2 regions of the Desulfosporomusa polytropa genome follow, and region 2 is predicted to be linked to the other one. Evidence: riboswitches for the same ligand, from Rfam matches in the RefSeq annotation. Region 2 holds a riboswitch; the other holds the start of a gene.
What was found. Region 2 has a riboswitch for cobalamin ahead of ACZ449_RS08295 (sirohydrochlorin cobaltochelatase). Riboswitches for the same ligand answer to the same signal wherever they lie in the genome.
Positions count from the first base shown of each region.

Region 1: another riboswitch for cobalamin. It lies ahead of ACZ449_RS26655 (ABC transporter substrate-binding protein); the one in region 2 lies ahead of ACZ449_RS08295 (sirohydrochlorin cobaltochelatase).

Region 1 covers NZ_AP042400.1:5,303,567-5,309,986, forward strand. Annotated here, with positions in the region: gene ACZ449_RS26645 (FAD binding domain-containing protein) at 1-798, shown strand, start outside; gene ACZ449_RS26650 (SAM-dependent methyltransferase) at 898-1,755, opposite strand; cobalamin riboswitch at 1,980-2,161, shown strand; gene ACZ449_RS26655 (ABC transporter substrate-binding protein) at 2,424-3,416, shown strand; gene ACZ449_RS26660 (adenosylcobinamide amidohydrolase) at 3,451-4,560, shown strand; gene ACZ449_RS26665 (MotA/TolQ/ExbB proton channel family protein) at 4,557-5,192, shown strand; gene ACZ449_RS26670 (ExbD/TolR family protein) at 5,179-5,589, shown strand; gene ACZ449_RS26675 (energy transducer TonB) at 5,589-6,317, shown strand; gene ACZ449_RS26680 (TonB-dependent receptor plug domain-containing protein) at 6,335-6,420, shown strand, end outside.
Region 2 covers NZ_AP042400.1:1,362,296-1,368,715, reverse strand. Annotated here, with positions in the region: gene ACZ449_RS08305 (MerR family transcriptional regulator) at 1-411, shown strand, start outside; gene ACZ449_RS08300 (hypothetical protein) at 528-1,499, opposite strand; gene ACZ449_RS08295 (sirohydrochlorin cobaltochelatase) at 1,569-1,964, opposite strand; cobalamin riboswitch at 2,426-2,607, opposite strand; gene ACZ449_RS08290 (hypothetical protein) at 3,259-3,561, opposite strand; gene ACZ449_RS08285 (MATE family efflux transporter) at 3,728-5,098, opposite strand; gene ACZ449_RS08280 (aminoglycoside phosphotransferase family protein) at 5,185-6,114, opposite strand; gene ACZ449_RS08275 (ABC transporter substrate-binding protein) at 6,325-6,420, opposite strand, start outside.

The DNA.
Region 1 (6,420 bases), 1.7 Mb from region 2:
GCATCGTTGAAAGAAGCCTTGGAGATTCGTGCAATAAAGACGGTTATCCCTTATGGTGGGGGTACTGATTTGATGCTTGAACCAGATGAAAATGCAAACTATTTATTCCTGGCTAAAGTACCTGAGATGAAAAATATAGTGGAAGATAGCGAGTATATCCGTATTGGGGCCGCGTGCACGTTTACTGATATTATGGAAAGTGAACTGGCGCCTGCTATTTTAAAGAAGGCGGTATCGCAGATTGCGGCACCGGCCATCCGCAACCTGGGCACTGTTGGTGGCAATATCTGTAACGGTTCACCTAAGGCGGACAGCGCACTGATTTTTTTCGCGACAGACGCTAAACTGCGTCTTGTTAGCAGCCGGGGCGAACGGGTGATTCCTATTACGGAGTTCTATCTGGGTAGAAAGAAAACGTCCCTGCAGGCAGATGAACTGCTTGTAGAAATTCTAATGAAGCGAACCGGTCTTAGTAATTACTATTATAAGAAGGTGGGTGCAAGAAATGCTTTAGCAATTTCTCGAGTATCCTTTGCGGCCATCTTTGACGTTAAACAAGGGAAGATTGCAAGCTGTATGACGGCATTCGGTGCAGTCAGCGACGTTATCATTAGGCGAGCAGATATTGATGCTATGTTTATCGGTAAGACGATTGATGAAGCAAAGAACGTCAAGGAAGAGTATCTTACTGCCTATGCGCAGGCTATTGTTCCTATCAGAGGTAGAATTTCGGCAGAATACCGCAAGGCTGTTTGTATGAATTTACTGCGTGACTTTCTTGCAAGCAATGGAATTTGATTTATTTTCTAGGTAATAAAAAAACACCCTGCGGGTAAAGTGAAAATTACGAACCAACACTTTACCGCAGGGTGTTTATATATGTTGTATAGTAGTGGGCTATTCTAAAATAGTTGTTTTACGGTCTGCACGCCACCAAAGCACGCCGATTGTTGTGTTAATCAGTTCAGTACAATAATCCTCAACAGCCCGATTGGTCATAAACTCGGTAATTTTAGCTGTTGTTTCTGGGCCTTCCAGTCCAAACAGTGAAAAATAGCTGGTGTAGTACTCAATCATGTACGCCAGGGTTTCCCGGTAGCGCTCGCGGTAACTGTAAAACTTGAGGTTCGGGAGGAAACGTTCATTATAGAGGATATTAAACGGATACTGAATGTCAAAGGCCATATGCTCAGGGGGTTCTCCCATGAGATGTTCCCACAGAAGAGAGCGAACCTTGATATGGTAAGTGCCGGCAAAGCCGATAAGGCAACAGACGCCGGTTGACACATCATTCATTTTCATTAAGCTGTCATAATCATTGATGGCAGTCGTATTGGCCGCAAACACGACATCATAGGCAGGTTCAGATGGGAAATCGAGCCAATCTGCCTGCTGCGGCTCAATCCGGCATGTAAGCCCTTCATGTATGGCCTCGGATTTCAACATCGCCAGCATTTGGTCGGCTGTGTCCAAGCCGGTAACTTGTCTGACCTTGGAAGCCAGGGGCAATGTATAGGTACCGGCACCGCAGCCTATATCCAGTACGGTGCTGAAGGGGCTGATCACCTTGTCGGCCACAAGACCTTCAACAATGGTATTATAAATAGAACGGCTCTGGCGGTTGCGCAGTGCATGTTCTTCGGCGAATGAATTCCAGAATTGTTGCCAGCCCTGTTTATTGCTATAACTGGGAGCATAATTAGAGGTATCTCGTACCTCCTGCCAGGCAGCTGTCCAAAACTTAGTATTACACATATATTTTCACCTTCCTGAAATGCAATTAATAAAAAAGGCATGAACATCCAAGGTAGCATTTCCTCAGGTTTCATACCGGAATTTCGAATCTTCATGATTCAGAATAGCTACTTTAACTATAAATTGTTTCGACATAATTGTCAATTATAGTTATTGTTCAGATGAAAAGGAAAAGACATAGAACTTGACAAGTATTTTCACAAAGGTATATACTGAATATGGAAAATAAAATATTTGAGGTAGGTGCCCAACTGGGCTTAATAGGGAAGACCGGTTAAAAGCCGGCGCGGTCCCGCCACTGTAACGGGGAGCAAGCTTAAGATACGCCACTGGGATGTATTTCCTGGGAAGGTTTAAGCAAGCAATGATCCGGAGTCAGGAGAACTGCCTGTCTGACAATCACCGTTTGTTACCCACGAGGTTTGGGGAGGGGATTACAGTAGGCGTTTTGTCGACTAGCTGATTCACTCCTGGTTTTTGACACCAGGAGTTTTTTATTAGCATTAGCTTACTGTTTGTTTATTACTCCCGACTTTACGTGGTCGGGAGTTTTGCTATGTGTATCCATTTTTTCTCAATAAGCAGGATAAATAACACGGTTGCACTGCTTTGGCGGCAATGATGCTGCACAGTATCTGCTGAAGAGACAACCTACAGGAGATGAAGCTATGACAATGGTAAACCTAGCTAAGCGGTCATTCCTTCGACTGAGTATGCTTGTGGTTTTAGGACTGCTGCTAGTATTCACAGGTGGTTGTGCCGAAAAAAATAATAGTAGTTCGCCTCCAGGCGAAAGTGCAGCCAGTTCTGGGGGTTACGAAGTAGTAGATAGTACTGGCTATGTATTGAAACTTCCGCAAAAACCCCAGAAGATTGTGTCGCTTTCTATTAGCACTGATGAGATTCTTATGGCTCTGGTAGTCAAAGAGCGTATTGCGGCCTTGACGCAGTTGTCTGGTAACAGTGGCGTATCGAATATTGTTGAACAAGGCCAAGCGATTCCTAAAAAAATACAGGCCAATGCCGAAAGCGTTATTGCGCTTCAGCCAGACCTTGTAATTATTCCAGACTGGCTGCCGCCAGCGCTAAGCCAAACACTCAGGGAGGTAGGCATTCCGGTCTATGTCTATAAAACCGCAACCACCATTGCCGAAGTCAAACAATCGATTACAACAATGGCTCATGTTGTTGGCGAAGAACAAGCCGGTGAACGGTTGGTAGCCGAGATGGAAATTCAACTGGCACAAGTTAAGGAGAAAGTACGGCAAGTTCCTGCAGGCAGTCAGCCGGTAGTTATCCGGTTTTCCTTGATGGGTGACGGCGGTGGACAAGGCAGTACTTTTGAAGATATTTGTCGTCAGGCCGGGGTATTAGAAGGTGCGGCGTTGGCTGGACTGCATAGTGATGAAGTATTGTCCAAAGAACAAATTGTCAGTGTTAATCCAGATGTAATATTGCTGCCTGTCTGGGATTATAGTGGCAAAACAGATACGAAGAAGTTCGCAGAGGATGTACAGAATGATCCGGCATTGCAGTCGGTAAAAGCTGTTCGCAATAAAAAAATGATTGCTGTGCCTGACAGACACTTAACTTCTACTTCGCAGTACATTGTGTATGGCGTACAGGACGTAGCTCGGGCTGCTTATCCGCAGTATTTTTAGGTCAGAAAAAATGAAGTGTACGAGGAGCAGTAGCATGAAACTTTGTACCTTATCTACTGGCGATATTGTTTACCAGTATTATAAAAGTATTGTCATTCCATTTGAGCAACCACGCAAGGTAATCAGCACAGCAATTGTTAATGGGGGTTACCGGGAGGATTTGACAGCTGTGTTTAATAATGACTGTAATCCTGGGGCTGGGATGGCCTGCACCCTGCGTGCGCTCACCTACCAGGAACATATCAAGCTTATTACCGAAGAAATCGGCCTGGACCCGGTGACAACGGTTGGGATGGAGACCGCGGCCTCTATGCAGAATGTTGCTATCCATACGGCATGCTATGAAACCCTGACAGTAACCGCCATTGTTACCGGCGGTATTGAGGTCAATGGTGGGCGGGTCGGTGATCCAGCAGACTACTTTCAGCCTATTGATAAAAGTAGTGTGGAAAAACCTGGAACTATCAATATTATTCTGGTCATTGATGCTGATTTGCCGCCAGGCATTATAAGCAGAGCGCTGGTTACCTGTACGGAAGCCAAGACGGCGGCCTTGCAAGAACTCATGGCAGGCAGCAATTACTCGACCGGTTTGGCTACCGGTTCAGGTACAGATCAGACAATTGTCATTGCTAATCCTACCTCGTCGCTGTACTTTGAGAGCGCGGGCAAACACTCGAAGCTGGGAGAATTGATTGGCCGGACAGTAGTGTCTGCTGTTAAAGAAGCTTTGTATAAGCAGACTGGATTGTCACCAGAGCAGCAACACAGCATGTTGCGCCGGTTCAAACGATATGGGTTAGCAGAAGAAGAGCTATGGCAGGTTTATTATGAAGATAATACGGAAAAAGCTGTGATTAAACCTAAATTTTTAGATGAACTATACCAGATAGACAGTGATGCTTGCTTAGTGACCTATGGGGCTTTGTATGTACATCTCCTGGATGAACTGCAGTGGGAATTATTATCTGGTAGTGAGGTGTGTCAGGTAGCCAATCAATTGCTTATGACAGTTGCCACTAAATTTGGGGTGACAGCACCTGTGATCGCCGATACGAGTGCTGCAGCTTGTCTGCAAACCTGGCAGATATTGCTGCTGAGCATTATTACAAGTAATTTACATAAAACGGAGGAACAAAGATGAGCATTATAGCAGAGTTTTTTGGCATATTTCATAAAGGTGGCCCGGTTATGTATTTGATTATGGCCTGTTCCTTACTGGTTGTAGCCATTGGTGTTGAACGGTTCTTATATTATAAAAAGATGAATACCAACATGCGTGAGTTTAGCGAGCAGCTTACACCATTGCTAGAACAGGCTGATTGGGAAGCAGCTTATGCATTATGCCGACAGACTCAGGGAATTGCAGCTAGTGTTGCTGCCAAGGGTATTGGCTACATTCAACAGGGCTGTGCCAATGTGGAAAGTGTGCTTGAGGGTGAGGCTGCGTTAGCTGTTGCTGGTTTGCGTACCAATCTAAGTCATTTGGACACCATTGTAACCATTGCGCCACTCTTGGGTCTCCTGGGTACAGTTATTGGCATGATTGGTTCTTTCAGTGTCATGAATATTAAAGCTGGCCAGCCACAGGCCATTACTGGCGGTGTCGGGGAAGCGCTTATTGCTACTGCCTCTGGCTTATGTGTAGCTACTTTAGCGATGATTGTGTATAGTTATTTCAACCATCGCCTAGACCAATTGATCACCCAGGTTGAACAAGCTTGCCTGTTAGTGTTGGGGCATATCAAACAGGAGAAACATCATGAAATTGCGTAATTTGCGGTCTGAGCGCCAGCCTAAACTGATGATTATCCCCATGATTGATATTATTTTTTTCCTATTGGTATTTTTCATTATGAGTACTCTCTATATGGTTGATCAGCAGACCATACCTGTTAATTTACCGCAGGCTGCCTCGTCCCAAAGCGACAAACCGCACAGTGTGGCGATTGCTGTTACCAAAGAGGGACGGGTTTTATTTGAACAGGAAGATATACCACTGGAATTGTTGAAAAAACGGGTGCAACTGGAAATGAGCAAGCAAAGCGACCTGGTTTTTATCCTGCGCTCTGATAAAGCGGCTGAATATGGCAAAGTGGTAGCTGTTCTCGATGAATTGAAACTAGCGGGGGCCCAGCGGGTATCTATTGCGACCGAAAGGAAGGATAAGTAATGGATTGGGTGGCAGGTTCGCGTTGGCGCAAAGCTATGGTTCTTTCTTTGCTTTTGCATAGTATTGTGTTAACTGGTGTCGGGTACTTGGCCGGTAAGGCTGTCCTGCCTGTTCCCATGCCGGAGACGCTGATTGAGCTGGAGTTAGCCAGTGATCCGACAAGCCCTTCTTTGGCGGCTATACCGGCACCGGCGGCGGTAGCACCATCAAGTCAGGAGATGGTGCCACAACAGCAACAAACCAACCCTGTAGCGGAACAGATGACGCAAGCGGCGGTAGTAGATGTTAGTAGTGCTATGGCGGTTGTCGCTGTTGATAGTAGCACGATTGCGTCGACAGGCACAACAGCATCTCCAGCAGGAACACCCGCAACTGGTGCTGGCAATCCTGCTGGCGGTGTTACGGGAAGTAGTTCAGGTTCAGTGGAAAGCGCCGGCGCAGCGAGGGAAATCATTCCTCCCGGAATCCTCTCACGCCGGGAACCAAATTATCCGGAGAAAGCACGTCAGGCAGGTATTGAAGGCACTGTAGTGCTTAGTATTGAAATCTTAGAAAATGGCCGCGCCGGCGAGGTGAGTATCTATCAATCCAGTGGTTCAGAACTTCTGGATGATGCTGCCGCAGCTGCGGTGCAGCGCTGGCGTTTTGTTCCAGCCAAAGTGCGGGGGTCAGGTCAAAGTATTGCCTGTCAAACTACCATGCCTGTGGTATTTAAGCTGAACGTATAGAATAGGAGTGAACAATAGTGAAAAGGAAGAAATCCACAAGTACAAAAAAGACTTGGTTATGTGCGATGGTGACAAGTACATTGCTATTCCAGATACCCGGTAT
Region 2 (6,420 bases):
GCATTGAAGGGCTCAATGAAAGATCAGATTAAGCTTATTGCTGAGCACAATCTTCCCTTCGCAAAAAATGAAATTTTTAACGAATACTTTATGGGCTATATCTTGACACCAGAAGATTTGCTGGCAGAAAACTATCTAGCAATAACACAGATCTTCACTCGGGTCTCACATCCTGACGAATACGCAAAGGCTTTAATCAAACCGAAAGGACTCTATGCTAAAATTGCCACTCCTGACGGTTACCACGTCAACTACAAAAGTGCAATCAAAAAGTTGCTTGACTTTATTAAGTTGAATAATCTGAAAATTATTGGCAATGCCTACATTATCCAGCTAAGTAACTATTGGTCTACCGCTAACCCCAAAGAATATGTCACACAAATTGCTATCCAAGTTGACTATAAAAATTAAAAAGTCGAAATACATTTTTAAGGGGCTGTCACATGACAGCCCCTTACTTATTTTATCTTAGTACGCGAGTCAAGACTCTCCGCCTGAATCCCCAATGTTTTAGCTATAGGATTTTGTCAATTACATTCCCTGTCACGTTCATACAGATCACGAATCACTGTACGCCTCAGCTTTGTGAAAAATTTATTGGTTGCATCAATATTCCGCAAATAATCTACAGAAACCGATAACCAGCATATCTGGTGATACAGCTTATAAAATAGCAGCTTATTTCGGTCATATCTTTTAGGCTTACTGGTAGATAAAAAATTATACAACATATCCAGGAGAGCATATTCAAATTCAATGTCGAAATATTTGATGCCTTCGATGTCAATAAACCCAATTGTGCCGTCAGTCAATAACCAGACATGCGGCGGTGTTGGTTCTCCATGTATAAGTGCATAACTGATCGGCTTTAATTGACCGACAAAGATAGTCATGTAGCTGTCCAACTGCTGCAAAACCGAATGCTTCATTCTTTTTACAGTGCTGTCAAAACTACACGCTATTTCCAGTTCCTCAACAGCATGTTCATAACATAAACGCTGACAAGATTTAGCATATCTGTTGGTGAGTACAGGAGATCCAAAGTAATCCCGGCTGCAGGTATAAAATCTATTAAGTTCTGCATTCAACGTATCACTAATTTCTGCAATATTGCCGTGCTGCAGATACTCCTGTAAACTAACCCCGTCAAAGCACTCCACATAGGCATAATCAAAGGCCTCTTCTGCGGAAAAATGCCCTGTTTTTATTATCCGGGGAACTCTGATGCCCAGATCAGTCAACAACCTGGTGTTATGGCAAAAATATTCAAAGCCTTCTGCATACAAATAATGTAAACCGTCAGTATGCGCTTCTGTTAGTCCTAGAACAGGTTTTTTCCAGATATAAAGGATGGTTTTGTGGTTATTGCCATCGGTCACTAAGTACACTTTTTTTGAAATACCATTGACAATTCCAACCAGGGTGAATTGACTTAGATTCAGATCAGCTTGAATAATATGGTATGGTAGTTCACACAAATTCATCAACTTCGTTATCACTTTAAGCACCTCAGCTCTAGGAGATATATCCGGAAACTAGCTGGTTAGCCGTATATAATTTGCTGATGATCAGTGAATAGCAAATCTTATCGGTTTGGCCCAGACGGTCACACACGGAAGGGTCACAATCTTGTCAAACTCGTTCCGCTCGGCATAGTCCTGAACAACATCTCTGACTTTTTCGTACTCTTCCCCTGCAGCGATCTGAAAGGGCTGCACGACAATCTCGGTAAACCCTTCTTCTTGTAGGCGCTCTAATGCCTGTCTCTCATCATCGGCCTGAATACCGTCGCGTTTCGCCAGTTTTTCTATCAGGGTATGAGATGCAAAGGCCCGGCGCACTTCATATTGTGGGAAATCTGCCCAAAGTTTGATATCAATACTTTCGCTGGCCAATTGGCGGGCCTCCGGATAGGCAGTGCCTAAACCCACCATTAAAAAGGCTTTTTTCTCTATTTTCTTCAAAGTTACTCAACTCCTATCAACCAATGTCAATATCCGTACACATGGTTTCTTTCCGCAAGGTTAACGCAAACCGACTCAGGTCATCCCGGTTGTCTTGGAAATTAGCAGCAGTTATAGTTAACTGCACCCAACGGCATAACGGGTTAAGCGGATTCGCTCAACTGATACTGTAACTCCTATGGGGAGAAATGTTACGGAATGTGTATCCATTATGTTTAACCCCCTTTGCACAATATGACCAAGAAAAAGATAAAAAACATAAAAAGTAATAAAAAGAAGGACATATTAGAAAACTCCCGGCTGCCATCGCAACCGGGAGATATTCTACAGCACACTAAATAGAAACTCCTGATTAATAATAACCAGGAGTGAATTCAGTAATACCACACGACTTACTTAGAACAGTTCTAAGTAAGCAGATGAACAACTGTAATCCCCTCCCCATCGCTCGTGGGTGAAAAACGGTGATTGACAGATAGGCAGTTCTCCTGGCTCTAGATCATCGCTCATCCAAACCTTCCCAAGACTTCTCGTCTCAGTGGCATATCTTGGATTCGCTCCCTATTACAGTGGCGGGACCGCGCCGGCATAAACCGGACTTCCCTATTAAGCCCCTTAGGGCACCTACCTCAATACTATTTAATTGTCAGTCAAAATACACTATTATACATTTAATATTAATTATATCATCTTTTATCGTGAAATGTCAATCACTTCTTGGCTAAATTATCCAGTCTGACCAAATAGTCCATCCCTCCTCACTGATGGTTTCAGACAGGGCTTGCGGCAGTTTCCCCGGCCCGGATGGTACATCAGAGCGGGGTACTCTTCCGTCAGGTGTCGCAGGATGGTAACTAAGCCCTACCAGCAGGATTTTTTTCTGACCAGTTACATATTATTATACCAATGTGGGTATAAAGAAATTTTTTCCGTTGGCTCTGTTGCGATACCATGCCGCCTTTTTTATGGGTTCCTATCCCGGTTTATAAACTAAAATATGGGAAGGATACTGACAGTTTTGGTTGAAAATGATACTATAATAAAGTATATACCTATAGTAGAGTTTAGGGGAATGCTACCATGGCTGCATGTTGTTTCTATCAAAGTCGGGAGACATTTTTAAGCGGTCTCATTAAACAAATGAGACCGCTTATGGTATTTTATTCGTGTTTATCCGATGACCAAGCCGCTCTAAGACGCTCGTCTTCTATAAGCGGGAGTTAAGAGCGACTAAGTCCCTGGATAATTCCGACTAGGATTCAGAGGGTGTAAAAACACCCTCTGAATCAAGTCTTCATTTATGGCAATGGCCTTCGCCTTTTGACTCTAACACCTGTTGGAAAATCTTATGTGCCTCTTCCGATGTTTTGCCGTTTTCAAGTGCTTTTTTTGCATGTTCAACAGCCATACGATATTTTTTGTGGGCTTCGTCATTAGTCATATTATTAATATCGTAATTCATAATTTTGTTAAAGATTTCATGGATTTCTTCAGAAGATTTCCCAGCAGCTTTCGCAGCTTCAACATGTTTCATCGCCATTTTATAACGATATTCCGCATGAGGAGTTTTGGGCAATTCATACTTTGGATGTGTCATGTAAATCACCTCGTTATATATTTAGGTTAAAGCTTTTAACCTGCCTTAATAATAAGGTATCTTCCCAGGATAGAGTCAATAAAAATATTATTTTATTTGCGCAAATTAGTGGAGTCTAACCAAATATTACAATAATAGTATATTTTTTCAATCCTAACGACAAGTATCAGATAATGCTAATATCTTTCCATTTACCGCCAAGAAATCGATTCGTTACTAAAATCGCCATAATTATGCTATATCCCGTCAGTGCAATCCACAGCCAAATCATGGAAAGCTCTGCCCAAACGCAGAGCATATATGGCAGAACCACATAAAATAGAAACGGAACAACTACATAGATTACCATCATAAACTTAGTATCGCCCACTGATTGCAATACACTGCCAATCGTTAAATAAATCGTATCAAACACAAGCCATATTGATGTAAGTCTCACCAATGGAATAGTCGCATTGTTTAGGTACCGAATTTTTTCTTGTTGCTGTTCATTGGTGAAAATCGAAATCAAAAGGTCAGGACATAAATTATATAAACCAATAATTAAGAAATTAAAACAAATCCCGATTACCATTCCTTTTTTGATCACCACTGTAATGTTATTCAGCCTATTGGCCCCCCTCTCCTGACCGGCAATAATACCTGCCGCAGTGGTAATACCGATAATTGGCAATATAGAAATTGCTTCAATTGAAAAAGCGATATTCGCACATGTCAAGGCAAACTCACCTGTTTTTCCGATAATAAGCAGGAGAAAACTGAAATACCCTGTTTCAACAAAAGCCTGTATTCCGGCAAACAACCCGAATTTTAACAATTTATAAAGCAAAATTCTATTAAAACTGTACGTGCTTAATGTTCTGTACTTATGTTTAAACGTTTTCTTGTTTAAGAGAAAAATATACAGGATAAGGCCAATTATGCAGCTTATAATCGTTGCCACTCCCGCCCCGGCCATTCCCATCGCAGGTAAGCCACATTTTCCGAATATTAACAGCCAGTCCAACACAATGTTTACCAAGTTTGTGGCAATACTTACATACATAATGATTTTGGTATCGCCAACACCACGATAAAAACTGGAAAACGCAGTAGAAAAAAGTTGGATACAATTAGCCAATATAATAAGATAAAAATATTCGACTTCGTACTTTAATAATTCACCGCCATGCCCCATTATCTGAAACAAATTGACTGAAACCAAGGATAGTAGGATTAGCAGCACACACAAAAACATACCCAGATATACGCCTTGCCACATGGCTGCTGAACAATCGTCATATCTGTCGGCACCGTAGTATTGTGCTGCAAGTACTGAAACATAACCTATAATTCCCGTAAAAATACAGGCTATTGCCGTAGCAAAAAAACTAGCCGGCATCATGGCTGCGAATTGAGTAAGATCATAATGTGCTACAAAGGTTCGATCGGCAAAAATCATTATATTCATCGAAAGCATGGACAGTACAACTGGATATGTAATTTTAAGAATATACCTAAATGAAACCACAGGTATCTCTTTAACTACTTCGTCCACTATATCCCCCCACTTTCGCCGTAACCAACTGCCGGATCTCTCCGATGAATACCTCATTTGAAGCAAGTATGCTTTTTGTAATAATACTACCCTTGTTTGCGAACAATCGTACCGTAAGGCAAATACCAATTAGGAACCACTGTTTGAAATTGATCATACCATTCCAATACATCGCGCGCCTGATTACACATGATGTCAACCTGTTCTTGCCCAAACGGAATAGCCCAAGGAACTGAAGATAAAAGATTTGATGCAATATAAAGTCCCATTAATCTAAAAAATATTTCCGGCACATTATTCTCAAAGTATCCATTTATACGTCCTGTCGCAAATGCGCTGCTTACATTGGCACACCAGAAAATACGATTAAACTCTTCCCAAGGATCACCATAGTCCAGTCTGTCAAAATCTATAATACCTAATTCGCCATCTTTAGTGATTATCATATTTCCAATATGGTAATCACCGTGCTGAAATGTTTGCGGACGATTATCCAAAAGATATCTGTTTTTCTCAATATACTCCATGATTTTGTCAGCACCAGTAATCTTAATGCCACAGGCTTGATACTTATTAATATTCCGGTCAATTTTCCGGTTAAAGCGATTTGCCCATAGAATGTGATTTTCCGGTGCAGGAATTGAATGTAGCTTTCTAAGTGCTTCACCTGCTTTCACTCCAAGGTTGTACTGTTCTTTATTGCTCAATGAATAAAGAACTTCTTCAAGATCTACACCTTCAATCCAAGTGAGCAAAATGTAGACATTTTTTCCGTTATTGCAAACGCCAAAATCAATCGGTCTTGAGATTAATACGTCCACTTCATCAAGCTGTTTCAATGTCTCATAATCTTTGTTTCTAATTTTATATTTGGAGATATCAGAAACACGCAATAGCAATTGTTTTCCTTCATCAGTTACTATATGATATTTTTTATCATCCGACCAGCCTTTATTAATGAGTTCAACTGTTTTCCATCTGCAGGCGCCGGATATGTCATGAAACATTTCTTTCATTGTCGAACCCCTCTCCAACCTTCTTCACCCATCTGTCAATAATTAGTGGCCCCCCATTCTTGTGTCCCAGCACCAAAAGCAACTATATGCTTATCTTAAAACCAAGAACTAATTTATTAAGAATTACTCTTTCAAAAATTCCTTGCTTTCAATAAAAAACCTGCTAAACTGTTAACATTTAGCAAGTTTTTCTTATTGGAAAATTATATATCAGTTCCCTGACTCCTGATAGGCTGCATTCAAGATATCTCGAATAGCCTGTACAATATCCTGCGAAGCGCAGTACAAATACATGTCAGGCAGCTG